3 regions of the Mesorhizobium sp. KR2-14 genome follow, and region 2 is predicted to be linked to each of the others. Evidence: riboswitches for the same ligand, from Rfam matches in the RefSeq annotation. Region 2 holds a riboswitch; each other region holds the start of a gene.
The links. A riboswitch is a leader RNA that binds a small molecule or an ion and turns the genes downstream of it on or off. The one in region 2 is predicted to bind cobalamin.
Positions count from the first base shown of each region.

Region 1: another riboswitch for cobalamin. It lies ahead of ABLE86_RS15455 (TonB-dependent receptor); the one in region 2 lies ahead of ABLE86_RS02240 (DUF1636 family protein).
Region 3: another riboswitch for cobalamin. It lies ahead of bluB (5,6-dimethylbenzimidazole synthase); the one in region 2 lies ahead of ABLE86_RS02240 (DUF1636 family protein).

Region 1 covers NZ_JBDZDR010000005.1:233,523-243,197, forward strand. Annotated here, with positions in the region: gene ABLE86_RS15435 (sugar phosphate isomerase/epimerase family protein) at 1-516, opposite strand, end outside; gene ABLE86_RS15440 (sugar phosphate isomerase/epimerase) at 896-1,954, shown strand; gene ABLE86_RS15445 (Gfo/Idh/MocA family oxidoreductase) at 1,997-3,166, shown strand; gene ABLE86_RS15450 (Fur family transcriptional regulator) at 3,322-3,726, shown strand; cobalamin riboswitch at 3,844-4,051, shown strand; gene ABLE86_RS15455 (TonB-dependent receptor) at 4,217-6,121, shown strand; gene ABLE86_RS15460 (ABC transporter substrate-binding protein) at 6,201-7,064, shown strand; gene ABLE86_RS15465 (iron ABC transporter permease) at 7,061-8,062, shown strand; gene ABLE86_RS15470 (ABC transporter ATP-binding protein) at 8,059-8,835, shown strand; gene polA (DNA polymerase I) at 8,905-9,675, opposite strand, start outside.
Region 2 covers NZ_JBDZDR010000001.1:474,655-484,329, forward strand. Annotated here, with positions in the region: gene nuoF (NADH-quinone oxidoreductase subunit NuoF) at 1-925, opposite strand, end outside; partial or broken gene nuoE (NADH-quinone oxidoreductase subunit NuoE) at 954-1,589, opposite strand; gene ABLE86_RS02215 (NADH-quinone oxidoreductase subunit D) at 1,591-2,781, opposite strand; gene ABLE86_RS02220 (NADH-quinone oxidoreductase subunit C) at 2,791-3,396, opposite strand; gene ABLE86_RS02225 (NADH-quinone oxidoreductase subunit B family protein) at 3,403-3,984, opposite strand; gene ABLE86_RS02230 (NADH-quinone oxidoreductase subunit A) at 3,975-4,340, opposite strand; gene ABLE86_RS02235 (winged helix-turn-helix domain-containing protein) at 4,684-5,883, shown strand; cobalamin riboswitch at 5,913-6,115, shown strand; gene ABLE86_RS02240 (DUF1636 family protein) at 6,180-6,578, shown strand; gene cobW (cobalamin biosynthesis protein CobW) at 6,575-7,612, shown strand; gene cobN (cobaltochelatase subunit CobN) at 7,628-9,675, shown strand, end outside.
Region 3 covers NZ_JBDZDR010000002.1:483,511-493,185, forward strand. Annotated here, with positions in the region: gene ABLE86_RS06840 (hypothetical protein) at 1-421, shown strand, start outside; gene bluB (5,6-dimethylbenzimidazole synthase) at 418-1,149, opposite strand; cobalamin riboswitch at 1,198-1,378, opposite strand; gene ABLE86_RS06850 (histone deacetylase family protein) at 1,603-2,529, shown strand; gene ABLE86_RS06855 (exodeoxyribonuclease VII small subunit) at 2,533-2,784, shown strand; gene ABLE86_RS06860 (pirin family protein) at 2,892-3,812, shown strand; gene dxs (1-deoxy-D-xylulose-5-phosphate synthase) at 3,916-5,829, shown strand; gene ABLE86_RS06870 (hypothetical protein) at 6,125-6,385, shown strand; gene ABLE86_RS06875 (TlyA family RNA methyltransferase) at 6,479-7,240, shown strand; gene ABLE86_RS06880 (class I SAM-dependent RNA methyltransferase) at 7,237-8,478, shown strand; gene ABLE86_RS06885 (NAD-dependent deacylase) at 8,480-9,220, opposite strand; gene tldD (metalloprotease TldD) at 9,223-9,675, opposite strand, start outside.

The DNA of each region.
Region 1 (9,675 bases), on a different contig from region 2:
GAGGCAGACGCCGCATTCGGGGCTCACCGCGTCGGCCAGCGCCAGCGCCTGCGAGGCGCGGTTGAACAGATAGGTCTCGAAGCGGTTCAGGGGCTCGATGGCGATCCGCACGCCTTTCTTCTGTGCGTGGGCGAAGCACTCGCGGGTGGCGTCCACCACCCAGTTCCACTCTTCTTCCTCGGTGCCGTCGGGCGTCACCTTGCCCACGGTGGCCGGCACCAGCGTGACGATCTCGCCGTCGAGTTCGCTGACCATGGTGATGACGCTCTTGACGTAGTCGACCGAGCGGGCACGCTGGCCCTCGTCCCTGGCGGCCAGGTTGCGCTCGCCGAGCGTCAGCGTCACGGCGCCCCAGCAGCGGATGCCGTGTTCGTTCAGCAGCGCGCGGGTTTCCTTGACGTCGTATTGCGCCGGCTCGCCGGAAATTTCGATGCTTTCGTAGCCGAACTTCTTGATCCGGGCCAAGGTCTTGCCCAGCGGTTCGGCGCGCATCCAGTTGTGCGTCGAAAGATGCATGGTCTTTCCCTTCAACAATTCGCCTGCAATCGGCTTCGCCGGGTGGCGAAGCGGTTCCTCCTCCCGCAAGGCGCGCCAGTTTCAACTGGTTCGACCAATTAGGTATATGCGGATTTCTAGACGATTTCGAACCTGCTCGCAAGAAGTGGTGCCATGCAGGCCAAATCCTAAGGTAATTCTTTGTAAAACAAGGCTTTATGGAGGCGTTCCGCTCGTGTGAAGCTGGCGCGGGCGGTAAACAGGCTGCTTGACCGGAAACTTCTATTTGGTATTACCAGAGAGATTGTTGATAGGTGAAGGCATCCGGGCGAACCGGCTGGCGGTTTGTTGTAGCCTTCCACCTGGATTCGGTGAGCGCTTGAGGAGAGGGAGCAGGAGCATGGCAAAGACGCTGAAAGGTCCCGGCATATTTCTGGCGCAGTTCGCCGGCGACGCCGCGCCGTTCAATTCATTGAAAAGCATTGCGGAATGGGCGGCCGGGCTCGGCTACAAGGGCGTGCAGATCCCGACCTGGGACGGGCGCCTGTTCGACCTCAGGAAGGCAGCGTCCTCCAAGGCCTATTGCGACGAGGTCAAGGGCATCTGCGCCGACGCAGGCGTGGAGATCACCGAGTTGTCGACGCATTTGCAAGGCCAGCTCGTCGCCGTGCATCCCGCCTATGACAGCCAGTTCGACGGCTTTGCGCCGGCCGAGGTCCACAACAACCCGAGCGCGCGCCAGAAATGGGCGGTGGAGCAGATGATGTTCGGCGCCAAGGCCTCCGAGCATCTCGGGCTGAAGGCTGCGGTCAGCTTCTCCGGAGCGCTCGCCTTCCCTTACCTCTACCCCTGGCCGCAGCGGCCGGCGGGGCTGATCGAGGAGGCGTTCGGCGAACTCGGCAGGCGCTGGAAGCCGATCCTCGACGCTTATGAGGAATCGGGCGTCGACCTCTGCTACGAGATCCATCCGGGCGAGGACGTGTTCGACGGGGCGACCTTCGAGATGTTCCTCGATGCGGTCGGCGGCCACAAGCGCTGCAACATCAATTACGACCCATCGCATTTCCTGCTGCAGCAGCTCGACTACCTGGCCTTCATCGACATCTATCACGAACGCATCAAGGCGTTTCACGTCAAGGACGCCGAATTCAATCCGGACGGGCGGCAGGGCGTCTATTCGGGCTACCAGGGCTGGGTGCAGCGCGCCGGCCGCTTCCGCTCGCTCGGCGACGGGCAGGTCGATTTCTCAGGCATTTTCTCCAAGCTCGCTGCCTATGACTATGACAGCTGGGCGGTGCTGGAATGGGAGTGCTGCCTGAAGCATCCGGAAGTGGGTGCTGCCGAGGGCGCGCCCTTCATCGACAGCCATATCATCCGGGTGACGGAAAAGGCATTCGACGATTTTGCGGGCGGGGAAACGGACCGGGCGGCGCTGCGCAAGATGATGGGCATTGCCTGAAATCGAGACGAGACCGGACGAGCGAGGAGGGGAGGTTTCAAGATGACCATTGAGGGACGCAGCGAGCGCAGGGAAGGCCCGATCCGCTACGGCATGGTGGGCGGCGGGCAGGGAGCCTTCATCGGCGGGGTGCACCGCATCGCCGCTCGCCTAGACGGCGAGTTCGAGCTGGTGGCCGGCGCGCTTTCGTCCGATCCCGAAAGGGCGAGAGCATCGGGCGCCGAACTCGGGCTTGATCCGGAGCGCAGCTATGGCTCGTTCCAGGAGATGGCCAAGACCGAGGCGAAACGCCCGGATGGTATCGAGGCGGTGGCGATCGTGACGCCCAACCACATGCATTATCCGGCCGCCAAGGCGTTCCTGGAGGCGGGCATCCACGTCATCTCCGACAAGCCGCTGACCTCCAGCCTGGCCGACGCCAGGAAGCTCGCAGCGCTGGTCGAAAAGACGGGCAAGGTCTTCGTCCTCACCCACAATTACACCGGCTATCCGATGATCCGGCAGGCGCGCGAGATGGTGCAGAATGGCCAGCTCGGCGAAATCCGTGTCGTGCAGGCCGAATATCCGCAGGATTGGCTGACCGAGAAGGCGGAGGATCATGGGTCCAAGCAGGCGGCGTGGCGCACCGACCCGAAGCAATCGGGCGCCGGCGGCTCCACCGGCGATATCGGCACCCATGCCTATAACCTCGCCCGTTTCGTCACCGGGCTGGAGCTGGACAGTCTTTCGGCCGACCTCGACGCATTCGTGCCCGGCCGGCAGCTCGACGACAATGCGCATGTCATGCTGCGCTTCAAGGGCGGGGCCAAGGGCATGCTGTGGGCAAGCCAGGTCGCGCCCGGTAACGAAAATGGCCTGAAGCTCCGGGTCTATGGCACCAAGGGTGGCGTCGAGTGGACGCAGAGCGACCCGAACTACCTTTGGCACACGCCGTTCGGCGAGCCCAAGCGGCTGCTGACCCGTGCCGGCGCGGGCGCCGGACCGGCGGCCGCACGCGTCACGCGCGTGCCGGCCGGGCATCCGGAAGGCTATCTGGAAGGCTTTGCCACCATCTATGCCGAAGCTGCCAGGGCGATCCGCGCCGCGCGCCGCAACGGCAATCCGGGCAACGACGTGCTCTACCCCACGGTGGAGGATGGCGTGGAAGGCGTGGCCTTCGTGGAAGCCTGCGTGAAGTCTTCCAAGAAGAACGCGGCCTGGACCAAACTCTGACGGAATTGGCTGGGGCGGCCATTACCAATGCCACTGCCGGGTCCCGGCAGTGGCATTTTGCCCGGCCAATCGCTATGTGAGCTCTCGAAGGTGACAAACCCGGCAATTCGGGCCAAGTTTCAGAATTGCAGGGTTTAGGAAGGGCGAGCAGCATCATGGCGGCAAGGGAAAAGCTGACGAAGAACCAGCTTCGCGTGCTCGAGAAACTCGAGGCTGCGAGCGGGCCGCTCAGCGCCTACATGCTGCTCGACCAGTTGCGGGAGCAGGGTTTTCGTGCGCCGCTGCAGGTCTATCGCGCGCTCGAAGGTCTGATGAATGCCGGCTTCGTCCACCGGCTGGAGAGCATGAATGCCTTTGTTGCCTGTTCCGAGCCGCACGATCACAGCCACCGGCTGATTGCTTTCGCAATCTGCGACAAGTGCGGCCAGGTCTCGGAGTTTTCGGACGAGGTCATCGGCGAGCAGCTCGACGCCTGGATCGGTTCGACCGGCTTTGCGGCGAAGAGGGCTGTCATCGAATTTCGCGGCACCTGCGCCAAATGCGCGGCGTTGGCCGCATAGGCCGGCGCGCTCGCCTCAGGTGATGCGGCCGCGTGCCACACCGGCCAGGAAGCGACGAACTCTTCCCCGCGCCCGATCTGCACCTCGTGCTGGTTGACCTTCCGGGCGCGCGTGGCTACCAATCGATTCGGAATTGGTTCCGCTTCGCGGCGGATGAAAAGGGAACACGGTGAGACCTTCGGGTCGAAGCCGAGACTGCCCCCGCAACTGTAACCGGCGAGCTTTCCTTCAACCAAGCCACTAAGAGCGCACCGCGCGATTGGGAAGGCGAAGGCGAAGCGTTGACCCGGAAGTCAGGAGACCTGCCTTTTCCGGTCACCCATGCTTGAATACGGGGTGTGTTCAGGCGCGGTCGTCCGTGGCGGTGACATTTGAAAAAAGTGTTGCCGCGCGCCCGGACGATTCTGACGGACACAGTCCCGGACATCTCCGATCGGCGGCTCTGGAGCTTGCATGCGGAACCCCGCTTGCAGGCCGAATGGAGTGCTGAATGAAGAGACTGAATTTGCGCGCAAGTGTTCTTGCGCTCGCCGCAACCGGCTGTGCGGCAATCGTGTTCCCCCAGACCGCATCGGCCGAGCAGGTCGATGATGACACCACGCTTCTGGAGCGGGTCGTCGTGACCACGCCGCTGAGGCGAGAAAGCTCGCTGGCGGGTTCGACGTCTTCCGTCACCGTGATCGATGCCAAGGAGATCGAGCAATCTGCCGCGCCGGACCTGCCGTCGCTGTTGAGGGCCCACACCGGCGTGTCCATCGTCTCCTATGGCGGTCAGGGAGCCGCGGCCAATATCCACATGCGTGGCATGTCGGCCAGCCAGACGCTGGTTCTCATCAACGGCGTGCGGGCAAGCGCGGCCACGACCGGAACCGCCTCGATCTTCAACATTCCGCTGAGCGCCATCGAGCGCATCGAAGTGGCCAAGGGGGCGCATTCGGCGCAATATGGCGCCGACGCCATGGGCGGCGTCGTCAACATCATCACCAGGCAGGGCGGCCCCTGCGCCGATGGCCGCGATGCCTGCGCCAGCGTGACGACCGGCATCACCCACCCCTGGGGCGGCTACGTTTCCGGCTCCGCTCAAGGACGTACCTCCAACGGGATGGACTACTCGGTCGGCGGCAGTATTCTCGGCACCCGCGGCTACGACTTCACCACGCCGCTCGCCTGGGACCACGAACCGGGCGACGAAGGCTTTCTCCAAGGCTCGTTGAACCTGTCGCTGTCGAAGGATTTCGATTGGGGCAGGCTCTACGCCGATGGCCTTTTTGCAGCTGGCCGCAGCCAGTATGACAGCGCCTATCCCTTCGACAACGAGGTTGATGCCAGCACCTTCGCCGGAAAGCTCGGCGCGCAGATCCTGCACGCGGACGACTGGACCTCGACCGTCGAAGCAAGCTCGGGGCTCGACTACTCGACCAATTTCCGCAAGGGAGTGGCCGGCGGCACCAAGTACGACACGCAGCGCCACGGCATATTCGCCTCGACGGAGAAAGGTTTCCAGACCGGCAGCGTGGCGCATATCCTGGCCGGCGGCATCGAGGCCTATCGCGAGCACGTCGATTCCACGATCGACTACGCCGTCACTTCGCGCACGCTTGCCGCGGTGTTCAGCCAATATTCGCTGGAATACGAGGCGCTTCGCGTCGACAGCGGCATTCGCTACGACCACAACGAACAATTTGGCGGCGCGACGACCTACAATGTGGGTGCGAGCTACGACGTGCTGGCCGATCTGGTGCTGCGTGCATCCTTTGCCACCGGCTTCCGGGCGCCGACCTTCAACGAGCTGTACTATCCGGGCTTTTCCAATCCGAACCTGAAGCCGGAGAAGTCGCGCTCCTATGAGGTCGGGCTGAACTGGCAGGCGTCCGCCGGCACCAGTCTGGACCTCGCCTTTTACCAGACCTGGGTGACCGACGCGATCGCCTCCTTTGCGCCGAGCTATACGCCCGAGAACGTTGCCCGCGCCCGCATCACCGGGTTCGAGGCGGCGCTGGCCCACCAGTTCAGCGAGGAATGGAGCGGCAAGACGACACTCGACATCCGCCAGCCGCTGAACCAGGACACCGGCAACTATCTTCCCTACCGCGACCTCTTCAAGGCTACCGCCGAGCTGAACTACAGCCCGACGGAAGCGCTCAACCTTTCGGCCAGGCTGCTCTATGGCGCGGCGCGCTACGCCGATGCCGCAAACACGGGGAAGCTGGCGGACTATGTGACGGTGGACTTCACGGCGCTCTACTCTCTGGATTCCCAATCCCAGCTCAAGCTGTCCGTCGAGAACGTCTTCGACGAGCAATATTTGACCGCCGCAGATGGTGTTCCGCCATATTCTCAGGGATATCTCGCGCCGGGGCGTACAATCGGGTTGAGCTTCACTCGAAACTTCTGAGTTTGAAGCTGGCCCGGCACAACGGGCTCTCGTTTGAAGGCATGCGATGGGACTGGCTGAAGGGACAAGGCGGAGAGCGATGACCGGGGCGGGACCTTCACTGCGGGTGATCGCCGTGGCCGTGGCAATTGCCATCGCATCAGCGGTCTCCGCGCCGGTCTTCGCAGCGCAGCCGCCCCATCGTGTCGTGTCGCTGAATGTCTGTACCGACCAGCTCGCCATGCTGATTGCGGGCGAGGGGCAGCTCTATTCGGTGTCCAATCTGGCGACGGATCCGACCGCATCGGTGCTGGCCGATGCGGCCGCGAGCTATGTGGTCAATCACGGCCTGGCCGAGGAAATCTTCCTGATGTCGCCGGACCTCATTGTGGCGGGCACCTACACCACCCGGACGACTGTCGATCTGTTGCGCCGGCTCGGACTGCGCGTGGAGGAGTTCGCACCGGCAGACTCCTTTGAGGACATTCGCACGCAAATCGCCCGCATGGGCGAGATGCTGGGGCAACAGGAAAAGGCCGCGGCGCTGGTTTCCGGCATGGATGCGGAGCTGGCGCGCCTCCGCGCGCAGCCTGCATCAAACCGCTCGATCGCGCTCTACTACACCGACGGCTACACCTCCGGTGCCGGCACGCTGGTGGATGAAACGGTGAGGGCGGCGGGCCTCCGGAACATTGCCGACAGGCTGGGCCTGGCCGGCACCACCAAGCTGCCGCTGGAGTTGCTGGCACTCGAGAATCCGGACCTGGTTTTCACCAGCCGGGAGCAATACGGCGCGCCGGCGCTGGCGGGGCAGGGCTATGTCCACCCCGCCTTCAAGGCGGTGACGGCTGGAAAGAAGGCAGTCAACGTCCCGGCCAAATACACGATCTGCGGGGCGCCCTTCACGCTGGAAGCAGTGCGCATCATGAGGGAAGCGGCGCGGACCGTTGAGGAGGTCAGATGAGCGAGACCGCGCGCTTTCGGCTGCTTCTCTTCCTGCTAGGCGTAACCGTGCTGCTGCTGTTTGGCCTCTCGCTCACGGTCGGCCCGGCGGCAATCGGCTTCGGCGAAAGCATTGCTGCGCTGTTTTCCGACAAGGCCGAGCCGATGGCGCTGATCATGCAGGAAATCCGCCTGCCACGCGCGCTCCTCGGCCTGATGATCGGCGCCACGCTCGGTCTCTCCGGTGCGGTTCTGCAGGGCTATCTGCGCAATCCGCTGGCGGAGCCCGCGCTGCTCGGCGTCAGCGCTTCGGCTTCGCTGGGCGCGGTGATCGCGATCTATACCGGCTTCTCCGCCGTCTTCCCGCTCGGCCTGCCGCTGGCCGCCTTGGCCGGCGCGGTGGTCGCGGTCGTGGTGGTGCAAGCCATGGCCGGCATGCGCGGCAGCGCGTTGACGGTCATCCTCGCCGGCGTGGCAGTGTCGAGCTTTGCCGCTTCCATGACCTCGCTGGCGCTCAACCTGTCACCCAATCCCTTCGCCGCGGTCGAAATCATGTTCTGGATGCTGGGCTCGCTCGCCGACCGTTCGATGACGCATGTCTGGCTCGCCGGGCCCTTCATGCTGGCCGGCTGGGCGATGCTGGCAAGCGTTGGGCGCTCGCTCGATACGCTGACGCTCGGCAGAGACGCCGCCGCCAGCATGGGGGTCAATCTGCGCCGGGTGCAGTTGCTGGCCGTGCTGGGCACGGCCGCTTCCGTGGGGGCGGCCACCGCCGTGGCCGGCGCCATCGGCTTCGTCGGCCTCGTCGTGCCGCATTTGTTGCGGCCGCTGGTAGGGGCGCGACCGTCGCACCTCTTGCCCGCGAGCGCGCTGGGCGGCGCGTGCGTGCTGCTCGCCGCCGATATCCTGGTGCGTGTCATCACGCCGGAAAAGGACCTGAAGCTCGGCGTGCTTACCGCAATTGTCGGCGCGCCGTTCTTCCTCTGGCTCGTCTACCGCACGCGGAGGACCCTGTTGTGAGCCTGCTGTCGGTGGAAAACCTGCACGCTTCGCTTGGGCGCAGAACGGTGCTGAACGGCATTTCCTTCCACGTCGGCGAAGGCGAGTTCGTCGGGCTGATCGGCCCCAACGGTGCGGGCAAGTCCACGCTGCTTCGGGCGGCCCTCGGGCTCATCGCCGCGCAGGGGAAAGTCACCATCGCCGGGCAAGATGTCGCCGCGATGACCGCGCGGGAGCGGGCGCGCCGCATCGCCTATCTGCCGCAGGAGCGCGAGATCGGCTGGCCCGTTTCCGTCGAGACCGTGGTTTCGCTCGGCAGGGCGCCACACCGGCCGGCCTTTGCCGGCCTCGACGCCACCGACAGGGCGCAGATCGAAGAAGCGATCCGGCGCATGGAACTGGAAGCGTTTCGCCATCGCACGGCGACCGAGCTTTCGGGCGGCGAGAAGGCGCGGGTGCTGATCGCGAGGGCGCTGGCGCAGGATGCGCCGCTCCTGCTTGCCGACGAGCCGACGGCAGGGCTCGACCCCTCGCACCAGATTGCATCGATGCGGCTGTTTGCCGAGCTTGCCGGGGAAGGGCGCGGGGTGGTCGCGTCGCTGCACGATCTCAGCCTCGCTGCGCGCTGGTGCACGCGCCTGATCCTGCTCAACAAAGGCGCCATCATTGCTGATGGAACGCCCGGGGAGGTGTTGACGCGGGAGCGCCTGCGCGCGGTTTACGGCGTCGAAGCCCATCTCTCAGAGGCCGCCGGTGGCATGCTGGTCGTGCCTCTGGACATGGCCGCGAGGTGACGCGAGCCGCCGCCGGGCATGGCAACCGGCGGGGGCTGACGATTCACGGGGCCGTTGAGATGACGAGGCTCAGTGCGCCTCGTCCCAGTTGTTTGCGGCCCGGGCCTCGACCTGCAGCGGTACCTTAAGCGCCACGGCCGGCATGGCCGCGCTCTCCATTACGGTGCGCACCACCGGCAGCGTCGCCTCGACCTCGGCCTCCGGCACCTCGAAGATCAGCTCGTCATGCACCTGCAGCAGCATGCGGGCGCCGAGGCCGGCTTCCGGAAGCGCCGTTTCCATCCGCACCATGGCGCGACGGATGATGTCGGCGGCCGATCCCTGGATCGGCGCGTTGATCGCCGCGCGCTCGTTGAAGGAACGGATCTGCGGGTTGGACGCGCGGATCTCCGGATAATGCGCCCGCCGCCCGAAGATGGTCTCGACATAGCCCTTGTCGCGGGCGAATGCCTTGGTGCTCTCCATATAGTCGCGAATGCCCGGGAAACGCTCGAAATAGCGCTTGATGTACTCGCCGGCTTCCTCGCGCGGGATCGAAAGCTGGTTGGCAAGGCCGAAGGCCGAGATGCCATAGATGATGCCGAAATTGATCGCCTTGGCGCGGCGGCGCACCTCTGGCGGCATTCCGGCCACCGGTACGCCGAACATTTCCGACGCGGTCATGGCGTGGATGTCGATGCCGTCGGAAAAGGCCTGCCTGAGCTGCGGAATTTCGGCGACGTGTGCAAGCACCCGCAGCTCGATCTGGCTGTAGTCGGCCGACACCAGCTTGTTGCCCTTGTCGGCAATGAAAGCGGTGCGGATCCGCCGCCCTTCGGCCGTGCGGATCGGAATGTTCTG
Region 2 (9,675 bases):
GCAGGGCGTCGAAATCCATCGGGCAGTCCATGATCTGCTCGGCCGGCACCAGCGGCACCGAAGAGCCGCCCGGAATGACCGCCAGCAGGTTGTCCCAGCCGCCGCGAATGCCGCCGCAGTGCTTCTCGATCAGTTCGCGGAACGGGATCGACATGGCCTCTTCGACCGTGCACGGATTGTTGACGTGGCCGGAGATGCAGAACAGCTTGGTGCCGGCGTTGTTCGGGCGGCCGAACGACGAGAACCAGGCAGCGCCGCGACGCAGGATGGTCGGGGCAACCGCGATCGACTCGACGTTGTTGACCGTGGTCGGGCAGCCGTAGAGGCCGACATTGGCCGGGAACGGCGGCTTCAGGCGCGGCTGGCCCTTCTTGCCTTCCAAGCTCTCCAGGAGCGCGGTTTCCTCGCCGCAGATATAGGCGCCGGCGCCGTGGTGGACGTAGATGTCGAAGTCGTAGCCGTTCTTGTTGCCCTTGCCGATCAACTTGGCGGCATAGGCCTCGTCGATGGCGCGCTGCAGCGCTTCACGCTCGCGCATGAACTCGCCGCGCACATAGATGTAGGCCGCGACGGCATTCATGGCGAAGCCGGCGATCAGGCAGCCCTCGACCAGCGTATGCGGGTCATGGCGCAGGATGTCGCGGTCCTTGCAGGTGCCCGGCTCGGATTCGTCGGCATTGACAACGAGATAGGAGGGACGGTCGTCGCTCTGCTTGGGCATGAACGACCACTTGAGACCGGTCGGGAAGCCCGCGCCGCCACGGCCGCGCAGACCCGACGCCTTCATCTCGTTGATGATCCAGTCGCGGCCCTTTTCGATGATGCCCGCCGTGCCATCCCAGCAGCCGCGCGCCATGGCCCCCTTCAACGACTTGTCGAAGCGGCCATAGATGTTGGTGAAGATACGGTCCTTGTCCTGAAGCATTTCTCGTCCCTCAGACCGGCTTCTTGCCGTCGCGCGTCGACTTCAGGACGGCTTTCTCGTCCTGAAGGGTGGTCTGGCCCGAAGCCGGAGCCGAATAGAAGCGCCCATTCTGCGGACCGGGCTGAACGGTGTCGCCCTTGCCTGCCTCGAACAGGTCTATGATCTCGGCCAGCCGTTCGGGCGTCAGGTCCTCATAGGCATCCTTGAAGATCATGACCATGGGCGCGTTCACGCATGCGCCCTGGCATTCCACCTCTTCCCAGGACAGCGTGCCGGCCTCGTTGAGGTGGAGTTGGTCGTGGTGAATCTTGGAGCGGCACACATCCATCAGCGCTTCCGAGCCACGCAGCATGCACGGCGTGGTGCCGCAGACCTGGATGTGCGCGCGGGTGCCAACCGGCTTGAGCTGGAACTGCGTGTAGAAGGTGGCGACCTCGAGCACGCGGATCAGCGGCATGTCGAGCATCTCGGCCACGTATTCGATCGCGGCGCGGGTTACCCAGCCTTCCTGTTCCTGCGCCAGCATCAGCAGCGGAATGACGGCCGACTGCTCGCGGCCTTTCGGGTACTTCTGGATCCAGGTCTTGGCCTGCGCGGCCATTTCGCTGTTGAAAGCGAAGGACGCGGGTTGGACGCTGGCATCTGCGAGACGACGAACGGACATATTAGCGGTCAACCTCACCAAAGACGATGTCGAGGGAGCCGAGGACGGCGGTGACGTCGGCCAGCATGTGGCCGCGACACAGGAAGTCCATCGCCTGCAGGTGTGCGAAGCCAGGGGCCCTGAGCTTGCAGCGATAAGGCTTGTTGGAGCCGTCCGAGACGAGATAGACGCCGAACTCGCCCTTGGGCGCCTCGACGGCGGCATAAACCTCGCCGGCCGGCACGTGGTAGCCCTCGGTATAGAGCTTGAAATGATGGATCAGCGCTTCCATCGAGCGCTTCATCTCGCCGCGCTTCGGCGGCACGACCTTGCCATCGGTGTTGGAGACCGGCCCGACCTTCTCTGTGCTCAGCAGGCGCTCAACACACTGGCGCATGATGCGAACCGACTGGCGCATCTCTTCCATGCGGATGAGATAGCGGTCGTAGCAGTCGCCGTGCTTGCCGACCGGAATGTCGAATTCCATTTCGGAATAGCACTCGTAGGGCTGGCTCTTGCGCAGGTCCCAGGCGGCGCCCGAGCCCCGCACCATCACGCCGGAGAAGCCCCAGGCCCATGCGTCTTCCAGCGACACCGCGCCGATGTCGGCGTTGCGCTGCTTGAAGATACGGTTCTCCGTCAGCAGCTCATCGAGCGCGTCGAGCGTCTTCATGAACGGATCGCACCACTTGCCGATGTCTTCGACCAGCTTCTCGGGCAGGTCCTGGTGGACGCCGCCGGGCCGGAAATAGGCCGAGTGCATGCGCGCACCGGAAGCACGCTCGTAGAAGACCATCAGCTTCTCGCGCTCCTCGAAGCCCCAGAGCGGCGGGGTGAGCGCGCCAACGTCCATCGCCTGCGTGGTGACGTTGAGCAGGTGGTTGAGGATGCGGCCGATCTCGGAATAGAGCACGCGGATCAGCTTGCCGCGCTTCGGCACCGTGATGCCGAGCAGACGCTCGACCGCGAGTGCGAAGGCGTGCTCCTGGTTCATCGGCGCCACGTAGTCGAGGCGGTCGAGATAGGGCAGAGCCTGCAGATAGGTCTTGTGCTCCATCAACTTCTCGGTGCCGCGGTGCAGCAGGCCGATATGCGGATCGACGCGCTCGACCACTTCACCGTCGAGCTCGAGCACCAGGCGCAGCACGCCATGCGCGGCCGGATGCTGCGGGCCGAAGTTGATGTTGAAATTGCGGACGGAGGTTTCAGCCATTCTGGCGCCTCAATTTCCCTTGGCCTTCTCGTCGCCCGGCAGGACGTAGTCGGTCCCTTCCCACGGCGAGAGAAAATCGAAATTGCGGAATTCCTGCCTGAGTTCGACAGGCTCGTAAACGACGCGCTTGGCCGCATCGTCGTAGCGAACCTCCACGAAGCCGGTCAGAGGGAAGTCCTTGCGAAGCGGATAGCCTTCGAAGCCATAGTCGGTCAGCAGGCGGCGCAGATCGGGGTGACCCGAGAACAGAATGCCATACATGTCGTAGGCTTCGCGCTCGAACCAGTCGGCGCCGGGATAGATGCCGGTCAGCGACGGCACCGGGGTCTCGTCGTCGGTCTGCACCTTCAGGCGGATGCGCAGGTTCTGGCGCGGCGACAGCAGGTGATAGACCACGTCGAAGCGCTTTTCGCGCGCCAGGTGGTCAACACCGCAAATGTCGATCATCGAGACGAACTGGCACTGCACGTCGTCGCGCAGAAAGCCGGCAACGGCGACGATGTCTTCCGGCGCGACAGAGATGGTCAGCTCGCCATAGGCCAGAACCGTCTCACCGATCCGGGCACCGAGCTTCTCGGCCAGATAGACCGCAAGGTCCTTGAGGGCTTCACTCATGGAAAATCACCGTTCGATCGTGCCGGTGCGGCGGATCTTCTTCTGCAGGAGAAGAATGCCGTAAAGCAGGGCTTCCGCCGTGGGCGGGCAGCCGGGCACATAGATATCCACCGGCACCACGCGGTCGCAGCCGCGCACCACCGAATAGGAATAGTGGTAGTAGCCGCCGCCATTGGCGCAGGAGCCCATGGAGATGACGTAGCGGGGCTCCGGCATCTGGTCGTAGACCTTGCGCAGCGCAGGCGCCATCTTGTTGGTCAGCGTGCCCGCCACGATCATCACGTCCGACTGGCGCGGGGAAGCGCGCGGCGCGATGCCAAAGCGCTCGGCGTCGTAGCGCGGCATCGAGATGTGCATCATCTCCACCGCGCAACAGGCAAGGCCGAACGTCATCCACATCAGCGAGCCGGTGCGCGCCCAGGTGATCAGCGCCTCGGAAGAGGTGACCAGAAAGCCCTTGTCGGAAAGCTCGTTATTGATGTCGGCCACGAACGGATCGTCAGCGCCGATCAGCTTGCCCGTATTCGGATCGATAATGCCCTTGGGCTTGGCCGCGACAAGCGTGGGGGATGCCTGATTCAATCCCATTCCAGCGCTCCCTTCTTCCATTCGTAGATAAAGCCGATCGTGAGCACCGCCAGGAAGACCATCATCGACCAGAAGCCCAGCATGCCGATCTCGCCGAACGACACGGCCCATGGGAACAGGAACGCCACCTCGAGGTCGAAGATGATGAACAGGATCGCCACCAGATAGTAGCGGATGTCGAACTTCATCCGTGCGTCATCGAAGGAGTTGAAGCCGCACTCATATGCCGACAGCTTCTCCGGGTCCGGATTGCGGTAGGCAATAATGAATGGCGCGGCGATCAGCGCGAGACCGATCACCAGGGCAACACCGATGAAAATGACAATGGGAAGATATGAACTTAATAGCCCACTCATGCTCCGACTTTCCGTTGGCGGCCAACCGACCAAATTATAGCACTGAATCGAGCCTCAGGACCGCGACACATGCGCAGGTCAGATGGCGCCGAAAACCCATGCTGCAACGCGGCGAGGGTTAGCGCAGGCGCTTCGGCGAAGCAAGTCAAACCTTGGCCAAAGGGCGGCTGCGTCCATCGCTTTTGCGCGATTGGCGGCTCAGAACCCGAATTTGATATCTATACTCTTTTACTCCACTTTTCCTCCTGACACAATTCGGGTTGCAACATTGCTAGCGTGAGGTGCCAATCCGATTCCCGGACCAAACCGGAAGTCGCAACAGGACCCCGCGGAGCGAACGAACATGAAGGAAAGGATCTCGCTCAAGGTGGCGCGGCGCATTGCGTTGGCCGCGCAGGGCTTCGCCGATGCCCGCCCCGCCGGCCCCATCGACCGCAGGCATCTCAACAAGGTGCTTTCGCGCATCGGCCTGCTGCAGATCGATTCCGTGAGCGTGGTCGTGCGCGCGCATTACATGCCGCTGTTCTCTCGGCTCGGCCCCTACCCGCGCGACCTGCTCGACAAGGCGGCCAACTCGAAGAAGCGCTCGCTGTTCGAATATTGGGCGCATGAGGCCTCGTTCCTGCCCGTGGAAACCTATCCGCTGCTGCGCTGGCGCATGCAGCGCGCCGAGCGCCACGAAGAGATGTACACCGGCCTGGCCAAATGGGCGCAACAGAACACGCGTCTCATCGATGACATCTACAGCGAGGTCGTCGCCCGCGGCCCCGTCGCCGCCTCGGATATCGACGGCGCAAAGGGATTCGGTGGCTGGTGGGGCTGGAGCGACGAGAAGCACGCCTTCGAATGGCTGTTCTGGGCCGGCCGCATCACCACCGCCTCGCGCCGCGGCTTCGAGCGCCTCTACGACCTGCCGGAACGCGTGCTGCCGTCATCGGTCTTTTCCGCGCCGACGCCGACCGCCGCCGATGCGCATCGCGAACTGCTGCGCATCTCGGCCCGCGCGCTCGGCATCGCGACGGTGGGCGACCTGCGCGACTATTTTCGTCTCTCGCCCGCCGACGTGAAGGGCCGCGTGCAAGAATTGGTCGAATCGGGCGAGCTTCTGCCGGTGCGCGTGGAGGGCTGGAGCCAGCAGGCCTATCTGCACACGGGCGCACGCATGCCGCGCAAGGTGGAAGCCCGCGCGCTGCTGGCCCCGTTCGACCCGGTGGTGTGGGAACGCTCACGCGCCGAACGCCTGTTCGGCTTCCGCTATCGTATCGAGATCTACACGCCGGCCGCCAAGCGGCAATACGGCTACTACGTCCTGCCGTTCCTGCTCGGTGACACGATTGCCGCGCGCATCGACCTCAAGGCCGACCGGCCCGCCGGCGTGCTGCGCGTGCAGGCCGCCTATGCCGAACCCTGCGCGCCCGCCCACACCGCCGAAGCCCTGGCCGATGAACTGCGCCTGATGGCGCAATGGCTGGAGTTGGAGCGCATCGAGGTCGTGCCTGCCGGCGACCTCGCACCGGCGCTGACGGACATCCTCGCGTCGTAACCGCGCGTTGACAGGACAACGCGCCCCCGCCTAAATTCGCCCGCGACGGTCCCCTCTCCGCAAAGGGAGGGGCCAAGAGGGAATGCGGTGCGGGGACAAATCCCAATTCCGCAGCTGTACCCGCAACTGTAAGCGAAGAGCCAAAGCCGACAGCCACTGGAATTTTTCCGGGAAGGCGGCGCGAGGCGACGAGGCGCGAGCCAGGAGACCTGCCGTCTAAACGAAATCCGACCGCCCGGCGGGTGTCCTGGGCAAGGAGCATGATTCTAGTGAAGACCGAAGCTGATCCGACAGCGCTGGCCGAGGATGTCCGTGATCTGGATGTCTCCGACGTCACCGTTATCGTCTGTTCCTCCTGCCGGGACGAAACCGGCTCCGACGTCCGCCCCCGCGCCGGCGAATTTCTGGCGCAGGCCACGCTGCGCGCCGCTTCCAACGAAAACATCCGTGTCCAGCAGGTCGAATGCCTCGGCAACTGCAAACGCCGCCTCAGCGCCGCTTTGCTGCGCGACGGCTGCTGGAGCTACGTCTTTGGCGACCTGACGCCTGAAAGCGGCCCGGACCTGATTGCCGGCGCCAAGCTTTTCGCGACCGCCACAGACGGCATACTGCCCTGGCGCGGCCGCCCCGACAGCCTCAAGCGCGGCCTTGTCGCCCGCATTCCCCCTCTTGCCATAGTGAAGGACATTCCATGACCGCCTCCGCGACCCGCGTTCCCTGCACCGTCGTCACCGGCTTTCTCGGCGCCGGCAAAACCACGCTGATCCGCAACATCCTCGAAAACGCCAATGGCAAGCGCCTGGCGCTGATCGTCAACGAATTCGGCGATGTCGGCGTGGACGGCGAGATTCTGAAAAGCTGCGGCATCGACGCCTGCCCGGAGGAAAACATCGTCGAGCTGGCAAACGGCTGCCTGTGCTGCACCGTGGCCGACGATTTTGTGCCGGCGCTGGATGAAATCCTGTCGCGCGAGCCGAAGGTGGATCACATCCTGATCGAGACCTCGGGCCTGGCGCTGCCCAAGCCGCTGGTGCAGGCCTTCCAGTGGCCTTCGGTGAAGAGCCGCGTGACGGTGGACGGCGTCGTTGCCGTGGTGGACGGTGCCGCTCTCGCCGCCGGTCAGGTTGCCTCCGACATGGACGCCCTGCAGGCGCAGCGCGAGGAAGACGAAACGCTCGACCATGACGATCCGGTCGAGGAAGTGTTTCAGGACCAGGTGGCCTGCGCCGACCTCATCATCCTTTCCAAGAGCGACCTGATCGACGCGGACGGCAGCGCCCGCGCCCATGCGACAATCGGCGAGCATCTTGCGCGCGCGGTGAAGGTGGTGCCGAGCGCGCACGGCAAGGTCGATCCGTCCGTGATGCTCGGCCTCGGCCTTGCCGTCGAGGACGACATCGAAAACCGCAAGACGCTGCATGACGGCATGCTCGACCATGAGCACGACGATTTTGACAGCTTCATCGTGGAACTGCCAGCCATCGCCAGCCCCGAGGAACTGGCAAACCGCGTGGCGGCCGCCGCCGAGCAGGAAAACGTGCTGCGCGTGAAGGGTTTTGTCGATGTAGCCGGCAAGCCGATGCGGCTTCTGGTGCAGGCCGTCGGCCCGCGCGTGAACCACTATTATGATCGCGCCTGGACGCCGGCCGAGGAGCGTCGTTCGCGTCTCGTCGTCATCGGGCTGAAGGGCCTGAACCGCGAGGCCATCGAGCGCATTCTGGCGAACTGACCCAGGCGCGCGGCCATGCACATACTGACCACGACATCCGCCTCGCTCGACGATCTGATCGAGCCGGTCGACCTGCGGCAGACGCCGGCGGATGTCGTGGCGCTGTCCTTCACCGACAGCGATCTGGCCGGGCTGGCGGCGGCGTGGCGGCAGGCGGCGGACACCCTGCCCTCAATGCGGCTGGCGGCGCTGCGCGACCTGCGCCACCCGATGTCGGTGGACCTCTGGATCGACAGCGTGGCCGCGCACGCAAAGATCATCCTGGTGCGCATCCTCGGCGGCTACGACTGGTGGCGCTATGGCTGCGACCGGCTGGCCGCCATCTGCCGGGACAAAAAAATCCACCTCGCGCTGCTGCCCGGCGAAAGCCACGACGAGGACCAGCGGCTGATCGAATGCTCGACCTTGCCGCGCGAAAAGCTCGACCTGCTGCTCGCCTATTTCCGCGAGGGTGGCCCGGACAATATGCGCGCGCTGATGCACCAGTTAGCCGGACTTGCCGGCGGACAGGGTGCGGCAGCAGAGCCCGTCGCGGTGCCGAAGGCGGGCTTTTATGAGCCCGGCAGAGGCGTGGTGGAGCGGCCGCATCTTTTCGGAGAGGTTTCAGTTTCTTCACGCCCCCCTCTGGCCTGCTGGCCATCTCCCCCACAGGGGGGGAGATCGGCTGTGTCGGCGCTCTCGCCAACCGTTGACGCTCACAAGAATGCGCCATCGGCCGAGCTGCTAATCTCCCCCCCTGTGGGGGAGATGTCCGGCAGGACAGAGGGGGGTGCGACAGAACTCGACGCCGAAGTTCAAACTCCCCCCATCGTCCCGATCCTCTTCTACCGCTCGATGCTGCTGGCAGCCGATGTCGCGCCCGTCGATGCGCTGGTCGAAGCCTTGCGCGCGCACGGCATCGCGCCTGTCCCCATCTTCGTCTCCAGCCTGAAAGACACCACCTCCCTCGCCTTCGTGGAAAACGCGCTGGCCGACCTGAAGCCCGTGGCCATCATCACCGCCACGGCTTTCGCCAGCAGCGCCGAGCCGGGCGTGGAGACGCTGTTCGACCGCGCGGGTGCGCCAGTGTTCCAGGTCATCGTCGCCACGACGCGCCGCGACGCCTGGGCCGAAAACCAGCGCGGGCTGGCGCCCGCCGACCTCGCCATGCATGTGGTGATGCCCGAACTCGACGGGCGCATTCTGGCCGGCGCGATCTCGTTCAAGGCCGAAATGGAGACGGACGCCGCCCTTGCGTTCAAGGGCCTAGCCAACCGCCCCGAGCCCGACCGAGTCGAGCAGGTAGCTGGCCGCATCGCCGCATTCCTGCGCCTGCAGCGCGAGCCGCGCGCGACGCGCAAGGTGGCGATCCTGATCCCGGACTATCCGAGCGCGCCCGGCCGCACCGGCTACGCCGTCGGCCTCGACGTGCCCTCCAGCGTGCTCGCCATGCTGCATGACCTGAAGGCCGAGGGCTATCGGGTTGAAGGGATTCCCGAATCGCCGCGCGAGCTGCTCGACCTTTTGGCGCGCTGCGACCACGGCATCAGCATTGAAGACTATGTGCGCCTTTCCGCCGAACTGCCGGCAGAAGCGCGGGCGATTGTTGAGGCGGCGTGGGGTGATGCGAAATCCGAGATCGGTTTCTGCGAAGCGCCCCCCTCTGTCCTGCCGGACATCCCCACAGGGGGGGAGATTGGCTGTCTTCGCGACCTTCGCCAATCGCCAACTTCGCAGAATGAGCAGGATAACCGCGGCCGGCTGATCTCCCCCCTTGTGGGGGAGATGTCCGGCAGGACAGAGGGGGGCAACGTAGAGCACGACGCCCGCCCATTATTTCCCTTCCGCGCCGCGGTCTTCGGAAACATCACCGTCGCCCTCGCACCCGATCGCGGGCGCTCGGCCGACCGCCGGGCCGACTATCACGACCCGACGCTGCCGCCGCGGCATGCGCTGGTCGCCTTCGGGCTCTGGCTGCGCAAAGGCCTCGGCTGCCATGCGCTGGTGCATGTGGGCGCGCATGGGACGCTGGAATGGCTGCCCGGCAAGACGGTGGCGCTGGGCCAAAACTGTTTTCCGGAAAT
Region 3 (9,675 bases), on a different contig from region 2:
CGACAGCCACAGCCCTTACGAGACCGCCCGCCAGGGCGTTGTCCTCTACGCACAGAACGCCAGGACACTGGTCAAGAACGCGGTGTGGCTGGCGATCATCATGTGGGGCCTGACCTTCGTCATCTTCCTGATGATGCTGACGCCCGCGGCCGCCATCCTCTACGTGATGCCCGGGCAACTGGCGGGCTGGGCCTTCGTTCTGGCGATCGTGTTTGCCTGGGCGGTGAAGGGCGCGCTGATCGAGCCCTTCGCCATCGCTTCGCTGATGCAGGTCTATTTCAAGGCCATTGAGGGGCAGACGCCCAACGCCGACTGGGATCGCCGGCTGGCCGAGGCATCGGGCAAGTTCCGCGAGCTGAAGGACAAGGCGCTGGGCGCGCCCGGCGGGTCGGCGTGGCAGCCGGCCGGACAGCCGGGTTAGGCACGACAGGACCGGGCTTCTCGGGTCACCGTCTCCTTGAGCGCGGTTTCTCCGGCGCCGCCGAAGGCCTCGCTCATGATCAACTCGTGCAGGGGCAGGCGGCTGCCCCAGCCATTTGCCTCAAGGTCTGGTTTCGGCGCGAACTGCGAGACGCGACCTACGCACAGATAGGCGACCGGCGCGACGTGGTCGGGAATGTCGAGCAGGCCCTTCAATGCGTGCTCGTTGAGGATGCTGACCCAGCCGATGCCCACCCCTTCCGCCCGCGCGGCGAGCCAGAGATTTTGGACAGCACAGACGGTGCTGTAGAGGTCCATCTGCGGGTTGTGCCAGCGGCCGAGGGGCGAGGTTTCCGAACGCCGCCGGTCGCAGGTGATGCAGAGGTTCAGCGCGCTTTCGCAGATGCCTTCGAGCTTCAGCTTGCGGTAGAGCGCTTGCCGCTCGGCGGCGATGGCAGGCAGTTCCTGCGCGCGGGCGGCCAGGAACAGGTCGCGCACGCGCTCGCGTCGCTCCATGTCGCGGATGACGATAAAATTCCACGGCTGCATGAAGCCGACCGACGGCGCGTGATGGGCGGCCAGCAAGAGGCGCGCCAGAACGGCGTCATCGAGCGGCTCGGGCGCAAAATGACTGCGCACGTCGCGGCGCGTGAAGATTGCGCGGTAGACTGCCTCGCGCGCCGCGTCTCCGAAGGCGTTTTCGGGCATAGGATGGCTGCTTGCCGGCATCGCGTTTCCCCTTGCGAACAGGCTCGGCATCGTTCCGCCTGACCAAGCGGACGACTATTTCTGCCTGGCCGGTCTTCTGGCTCGGGTTCGTCCCGCCATCGGCGCCTTCCCGTTCCGCAGAACAGTGGCACTTGCCAATGCGATCCCCCTTACAGCGTTGGGCACGCCGCGGATTTGCACCGCGTTCCCGATTCTCCCGCCCTAGAGCGCGATGGCTTCTCCTTGAGACGCCATCTTTCTCCAGGTTTCTGGAGCATGACCTTGTCCGAAAAGTCTGCAACTTTTCGGGATCATGCTCTAAGGCGGGCACCTTGCAGCAGCGCGACACTATCGCGGAACGGGGCGCGATGCATCCTCAATCGGCGACACGGGGTTTGCGAGAAAAGACGATTTTCCCCAGGCTTCGGCAGGTAGTGCGTGGCGACGGGCGCCTTTGCTGATAAACTGCCTGGCATGACAACGCGCCTTTATTCGCACCCGATCTATCTTGAGCACCTGACGCCGCCGGGGCACCCGGAGCGCCCGGACCGGCTGCGCGCGATTGCGCGCGTGCTGGAGGATGATGCGTTTGCGGACCTCGTGCGCGTCGAGGCGCCGGAGGGAGACGAGGCGACGATCCTGTTCGCCCATCCCGAGAGCTTCGTGGACCGGATTCGCGCGGCGATCCCCGAGGAGGGGCTCGTGGGCATCGATGCCGACACCACCGTGAGCCCCAAGAGCTGGCAGGCGGCGCTGACGGCGATCGGCGCGGCCAATGCGGCGGTGGACGACGTGTTCACCGGCAAGGCTGACAACGTGTTCGTGGCGGCGCGCCCGCCGGGTCACCATGCCGAGAAGACGACCGCGATGGGGTTCTGCCTGTTCAACAACGCAGCGATCGCGGCCCGCTACGCGCAGCGCAAATATGGCGCCGAGCGCGTGGCCATCGTCGACTGGGACGTGCACCACGGCAACGGCACGCAGGACATCTTCTGGGACGACCCGAGCGTGCTGTTCTGCTCCACCCACCAGATGCCGCTCTATCCGGGCACCGGCGCCAAGGACGAGACCGGCGCGGGCAACATCGTCAACGCGCCGCTGTCGCCGGAGAGCGGCAGCGACCTGTTCCGCGAAGCGTTCCGGGCGCGCGTGCTGCCGGCGCTCGACAATTTCGCGCCGGACCTGATCATCATCTCCGCCGGCTTCGACGCGCACCATCGCGACCCGCTGGCGCAGATCAACTTGACGGAAGAAGACTTCGACTGGGCGACAGGCCAGCTCATGGACCGCGCGGCGCGCCATGCGAACAACCGCATCGTGAGTCTGCTCGAGGGCGGCTACGACCTGCAGGGCCTGTCTTTTTCGGTCGCGGCGCATGTAAAGCGCCTGATGAAAGGATGAATGATGGACGCCGAACCGAATGACGACATCAAGGCGATGAGCTTCGAACAGGCGCTGGAAGCGCTGGAGAGCATCGTCGACCATCTGGAGCGCGGCGACGTGCCGCTCGACCAGTCGATCCGCATCTACGAGCGCGGCGAGGCGCTGAAGGCGCATTGCGACCGGCTGCTAAAGGCGGCCGAGGACAAGGTGGAGAAGATCCGCCTGTCGCGCGACGGCAAGCCGGTGGGAGCCGAGCCGCTCGACGGAGAGTAGGGCATCGTTGAACAATCCGTCTCGGCGGCGCGGTATTTCTCCCGTGGTCGTCGCGGCGTAGCCTCTGCGGGCAAGTTTTTTGCGACTGCCGCCGATTGGAGGTTACCATGAGCTTCTTTCCCGCACCCGATCCCGAACTGGGCAACGCGTATTCCTGCGACGCTCTCGAACTGATGGTGGTCGCCAACGCCAAGGACATTGGCGGCTTCGAGGTGCGCCGCGCGCTGCCCACCGCGCGGCGGCGACTGGTCGGCCCTTTCATCTTCTTCGATCGCATGGGCCCGGCGATTCTGCGGGCCGGGCAGGCGTTGGACGTGCGCCCGCACCCGCATATCGGTCTCTCGACCGTGACCTATCTGTTCGACGGGAAGATCCGGCACCGCGATTCGCTCGGCACCGAGATGGTGATCTCGCCCGGCGACGTGAACCTGATGACGGCCGGGCGCGGCATCGTCCATTCCGAGCGCACGCCGGAGGAGATCCGCAGCGCGCCGACCTCGATCTCGGGCCTGCAGACCTGGATTGCGCTGCCCGACAACAAGGAGGAAATGGCCCCGGGCTTCGAGAACACGGCGAATACCGCGCTGCCCGAGTTCGATGCGGATGGCGCAAAAGTGCGCGTGGTGATGGGCGACTTCGAGGGCCATCGCTCGCCTGTGACCGTCTACCACGACACGCTCTATGTGGATGTGCGCCTGGAGCCGGGCGCGAAGATCCGCATTCCGGCCGATGCGGAAGAGCGCGCGATCTACGTGCTGGAGGGCAATGTCACGATCCTGCGCGACCGTTTCCCGCCCGATCGGCTGCTGGTGTTCCGGCCCGGCGACGAGATCGTGGTTTCGGCCGAGGAGGGCGCGCATTTCATGCTGTTCGGCGGCGCCTCGCTGGGGTCGCAGCGCTACATCTGGTGGAACTTCGTTTCCTCGTCAAAGGAGCGCATCGAGCAGGCCAAGGAAGAATGGAAGACCGGCCGCTTCGACATCGTGCCGGGCGACGAGAACGAGTTCATACCCTTGCCCGAGCGCTGAGTTTTGCGGGCATAAGGCCACATCTTGCCCGCGCTCATTTACATTCCGGCACCGACACTCTATCTCCGAAGCCGATATTGATCGATTAGACAGGCTGAATCCCGTGACCTTGCCGCCCAAAACGCCGCTGCTGGATACGGTGCGCATTCCTGCGGACCTCAAGCGGTTGCCCGAAAGCGATCTGCCGCAACTGGCTTCCGAACTGCGCGCCGAGCTGATCGACGCCGTGTCGCACACCGGCGGGCATCTCGGCGCCGGCCTTGGCGTGGTCGAGCTCACGGTGGCGCTGCACTATGTGTTCGATACGCCGGACGACCGCATCATCTGGGACGTTGGCCACCAGGCCTATCCGCACAAGATCCTGACCGGGCGCCGCGACCGCATCCGCACGCTGCGCCAGGAGGACGGGCTGTCGGGCTTCACCAAGCGCGCCGAGAGCGAATACGACACCTTCGGCACGGGCCACTCGTCGACCTCGATCTCGGCCGGCCTCGGCATGGCCGTGGCACGCGACCTGGAGGGGCGCAAGAACAACGTGATTGCCGTGATCGGCGACGGCGCCATGTCGGCGGGCATGGCCTATGAGGCGATGAACAATGCCGGCGCGCTGAACTCGCGCATGATCGTCATCCTAAACGACAACGACATGTCGATTGCGCCGCCGACCGGCGCAATGAGTGCCTATCTGGCGCGTCTCGGCTCGGGGCGCGCCTATCAGGGCATCCGCGATCTTGGCAAGAAGCTGACCTCCTATCTCGGCGCCCGCGTCGACCGCGCCATCACCCGCGCAGTGGAGCACGCACGCGGCTATGTGACCGGCGGCACCCTGTTCGAGGAACTGGGCTTCTTCCACATCGGCCCCATCGACGGGCACAATCTGGAGCACCTGATCCCGGTGCTGAAAAACGTGCGCGACAATGGCGACGGGCCGGTGCTCATCCATGTCGTGACGCAGAAGGGCAAGGGCTACGGTCCGGCCGAGGCCGCCGCCGACAAGTATCACGGCGTCAACAAGTTCGACGTCATCACCGGCGCGCAGGCCAAGGCGCCGGCCAATGCGCCGAGCTACACCAAGGTTTTTGCGCAGAGCCTGATTCAGGAAGCACGCGAGGACGAGAAGATCGTCGCCATCACCGCTGCCATGCCTTCCGGCACCGGCCTCGACCTGTTCGGCGAAGTTTTCCCGGCCCGCACCTTCGATGTCGGCATTGCCGAACAGCACGCCGTGACCTTCGCGGCCGGCCTCGCCACCGAGGGGCTGAAGCCATTCGCGGCGATCTATTCGACCTTCCTGCAGCGCGCCTATGACCAGGTGGTGCACGACGTGGCGATCCAGAAGCTGCCGGTGCGCTTCCCCATCGACCGTGCGGGCTTCGTCGGAGCCGATGGACCGACCCATTGCGGCGCCTTCGACACCGCCTATCTTGCCTCGCTGCCGGACTTCGTGGTGATGGCCGCCGCCGACGAGGCGGAACTGCGCCACATGGTGCGCACTGCCGCCGCTTATGACGAAGGCCCGATCGCGTTCCGCTATCCGCGTGGCAACGGCGTGGGCGTGGAGATGCCGGAGCGCGGCCAGGTGCTGGAAATCGGCAAGGGCCGTATTCTTCGCGAGGGCACCAAGGTGGCGCTGCTGTCCTTCGGCACGCGCCTGCAGGACTGCCTGCTGGCGGCCGAGGAACTGACCGCGGCAGGGCTTTCGACCACCGTGGCCGACGCCCGCTTCGCCAAGCCGCTGGACGAGGATCTTGTTCGCCGGCTCGCCACCTCGCACGAGGTGCTGCTAACGGTGGAGGAAGGCTCGATCGGCGGCTTCGCCAGCCATGTGCTGCATTTCCTCGCCAAGGAAGGCCTGCTCGATGCCGGCCTGAAGGTGCGCCCGCTGGTTCTGCCGGACGAATTCACCGACCACGCCAAGCCCGAGAAGATGTATGCCGACGCCGGGCTTGATACAGCCGGCATCGTGCGCACGGTCTTTGCAGCACTTGGCCGCTCGGTGCGCTCTGTATCGGCCTAACCAGCTGTTTACGCTGGTGTTTGGCCATTTGCTTACCTTTCTCTTGGCCGATTCTTAGCGGCCTGTCGCTAGAGCTCTCCCCAAGGAGGGCAGGGCTATCGCCCATAGCATTCGACCCCCACTCCGGTTTGCTTCGCAAACCACCTCTCCCCCGCTCGACGGGGGAGAGGAAACGCCGTCCGCGAACTGGCACCCTTCCTCTCCCCTTTTGAGGGGGAGAGGTGCCGAGCGAAGCGAGGCGGAGTGGGGGTAAGTCGTGCCATATGCGATTGTCCCGCCAGGCAGGGGGAGCTTCATGAAAATTCTTCTGGCGGGCGCGGCGCTGCTTGCCGCATTGATGACACCGGCGGCCGCCGAAACGCGCTACGACGTGATGCTGGAACGGGCGGTGATGGAGATCGTCGCCGGCAGGATGGGCGACCTCCGGGGCAGTTTGCCTTCCGCCGCAAGCCGGAATTCGTCGTGCTTCCGGATGATTCCGCCGGCAACCACAGTTTTCTGGAAACCACGCGAGCCGAACTCAGGCGCCGCTTTGCCGATGGCAGGCTGCCGATAACCGAGCGCAAGGTCTCGCGCGTCATCATCGCCTTCTGAGGATCGACAGTTCACCGCGCTTGCCTTCCGCCACGGCTTTCGCCAATGAAAGCCGATGAAAGCCGGACAACAACAGGACACACGCCGGCGCCTCGACGAGGCGCTGGTGAGCCGCGGGTTCTTCGCCAGCCGCTCGCGGGCGCGCGATGCGGTGGAGCGCGGCACGGTGAGCGTGGACGGGGTGGTCGCGACCAAGGCAGGGCAGGCCGTCTCCGACGCGGCCGCCATCACGGTGGCGGACCCGGCGCAGGCCTATGTCTCGCGCGCGGCGCTGAAGCTGATTGCCGGCCTCGAGCATTTCGGCATCGATCCGCGCGGCTGCAACGCGCTCGACATCGGCGCCTCGACCGGCGGTTTCACGCAGGTGCTGCTGGAGCGGGGGGCGGCGCATGTGACCGCAATCGATGTCGGCCACGGCCAGATGCATGAGAGCCTGAAGGCCGATCCGCGCGTAAGCTGCGTGGAGGGGCTGAACGCGCGCGACCTCACCGCCGACGCGATGGAAGGCCGCCCGCTCGACCTGATCGTTTCCGATGTCAGCTTCATTTCGCTGAAGCTTGCCTTGCCGCCGGCGCTGGCGCTGGCGCGGCCCGGCGCACATGGTATTTTCCTGGTGAAGCCGCAGTTCGAGGCCGGCCGCGAGGCGATCGGCAAGGGCGGTATCTTGAAGAATCCGGCGGATGGGCCGGTCGTGGCCGAGGCGCTTGCCGATTGGCTGGGCAGCCAAGCCGGATGGAAGGCGCTGGGCCTGTGCCCATCGCCGATCGAAGGCGGTGACGGCAACCGCGAATTCCTGCTGGCCGGAGTGAAGGCATGAGCACACGATTCCAGATCGCACGCCTCGGCGCGCAGGGCGACGGCGTCGCCGACACGCCTGAGGGCCCGCTCTTCATTCCCTTCGCGCTGCCCGGCGAGACGGTGACGGCCGCCCGCGAGAAGGACCGCGGCACGCTGATGGCTGTGCTGGAGGAGTCTCCGCTGCGCGTCGAACCGCCTTGCCGTCACTTCACCGAATGCGGCGGCTGCGCGTTGCAGCATCTGGAGCAACAGGCCTATCTGGACTGGAAGCGCGGCAAGATCGTGCAGGCGCTGAAGAGCCGCGGCCTGGACGTCGAGGTGGCGGCGACCGTGCCCTGCGCGCCGCATTCGCGACGGCGCGCCACCTTTTCGGTGCGCCGCACCGAGGCCGGCATGCTCCTGGGCTACAACCGTGCCTATTCGCATCACATCATCGACATCGAAGAATGCCCGATCGTCGAGCCGCAGATAGAAGCGGCGCTTCAGATGCTTCGGCAGCTGGCTACCCTGATCTGCCACACGCAGCAGGCCTTCCACCTGACCGTCACGCATACCGACTCCGGCCTCGACGTGGCGGCGCAGGATGCCGGCAAGCTGGAGGACAAGGCCCGCAGGGCAATCTCCGCCTTTGCCATTCGCGAGGGGCTGGCCCGGGTTTCGGTTGATGGCGAAATCATAGTGGAGCCGAAGAAGCCGGCGGTGTCGTTTGGTGATGTTTCGGTAGCGCCGCCGCCCGGCGGCTTCCTGCAGGCAGTGGCCTCGGCAGAGGCGGTGATGGCGGAGCTGGTGTGCGGGCACCTGAAGAAGGCGAAGAAGGTGGTCGACCTGTTTGCCGGGGCAGGGGCCTTCGCCTTGCGGCTGGCTGCAAAATCGGAGGTGCATGCGGTGGAGGGCGATGCGGCAGCACTTGCCGCGCTCGATCGCGGGTTCCGCTTCGGCAGCGGGCTGAAGCGGGTAGTGATTGAAAAGCGCGACCTGTTTCGCCGCCCGCTGACCTTCAAGGAGCTTGGCGCCTATGATGGCCTGGCATTCGACCCGCCGCGCGCCGGCGCGGAGGACCAGTGCAAGCAGATCGCGAAATCGGACGTTCCGCTGGTGGCGGCCGTGTCCTGCAACCCCGCGACGCTGGGGCGCGACCTGCGCATCCTGGTCGACGGCGGCTATAAGCTGACGAGCGTGACGCCGGTGGACCAGTTCCTGTGGTCGCCGCATGTCGAGGCGGTGGCATTGCTGGAGAAGCCGCGCAAGCGGCGGTGAGCTAAGGCAGCGGGACGATCCGTTCGAAGGCGGCGTCCACTTCGGCCGCGAGCAATCGGCGAACGAATTCGGGCACGATTTCGGTCGCTCGGCCATAGATCGCGTCGCTGAAGCTCGAATGGCCCTCTGAAGGTTCGAGATTGAGCTCGACCGTATGTGCGCCGGCTGCGTTCGCCTGCTCGACGAAGCCGGCTGCCGGGTAGACATTGCCGCTGGTGCCGATGGAGACGAACAGGTCGCATCTGGCGAGCGCGGCTTCGATCCTGTCCATGTGGTAGGGCATCTCGCCGAACCAGACGACGTCGACGCGCATGCGGCCGACGGTGCTGCAGTGCGGACATTGCGAATTGATCGTCATGTCGCCGGACCAGCGGCTGCGGGCGCCGCAGGCCTCGCACAGCGCGGTGTTGATCTCGCCATGCATATGCGCAAGCTTGCGCGAGCCGGCGCTCTCGTGCAGGTCGTCGATGTTCTGCGTGACCAGGAGGAACGAGCCGCCGAAAACGGCTTCGAGGCGCGCCAGCGCCCTGTGCGCTGCGTTCGGCTGAACGCGCAGCAGGCCACGCCGGCGCTGGTTGTAGAAGTCGTGGACCTTGGCCGGGTTGCGGGCAAATCCTTCGGGCGTCGCCACGTCGCGATAATCGACCTTGGACCAGATGCCGCCGCTGTCGCGGAAGGTGTCAATACCGGATTCGGCGGAGACGCCGGCTCCGGTGAGGATGACGATCCGCTCGAACGACAAGATCAGGCCCGCGTTCCGCCGACGGTCATCTGGTTCATGCGCAAATGCGGCTGGCCGACGCCGACCGGAACGCCCTGGCCGTTCTTGCCGCACATGCCGATGCCGGGGTCGAGCTTCATGTCGTTGCCGACCATGGCGATGCGGTGCATGGCGTCCGGACCGTTGCCGATAAGCATGGCGCCCTTGATCGGCTGGGTGACCTTGCCGTCCTCGATCATGTAGGCCTCGGTGCAGCCGAACACGAATTTTCCAGAGGTGATGTCGACCTGGCCGCCGCCGAAGGACACGGCGTAGATGCCGTTCTTCACCGAGGCGATGATCTCTTCGGGGGGCATGTCGCCGCCGGTCATGTAGGTGTTGGTCATGCGCGGCATGGGCTGGTGGGCGTAGGATTCGCGCCGGCCGTTGCCGGTGGCGGCTACTCCCATCAGGCGCGCGTTCTGGCGGTCCTGCAT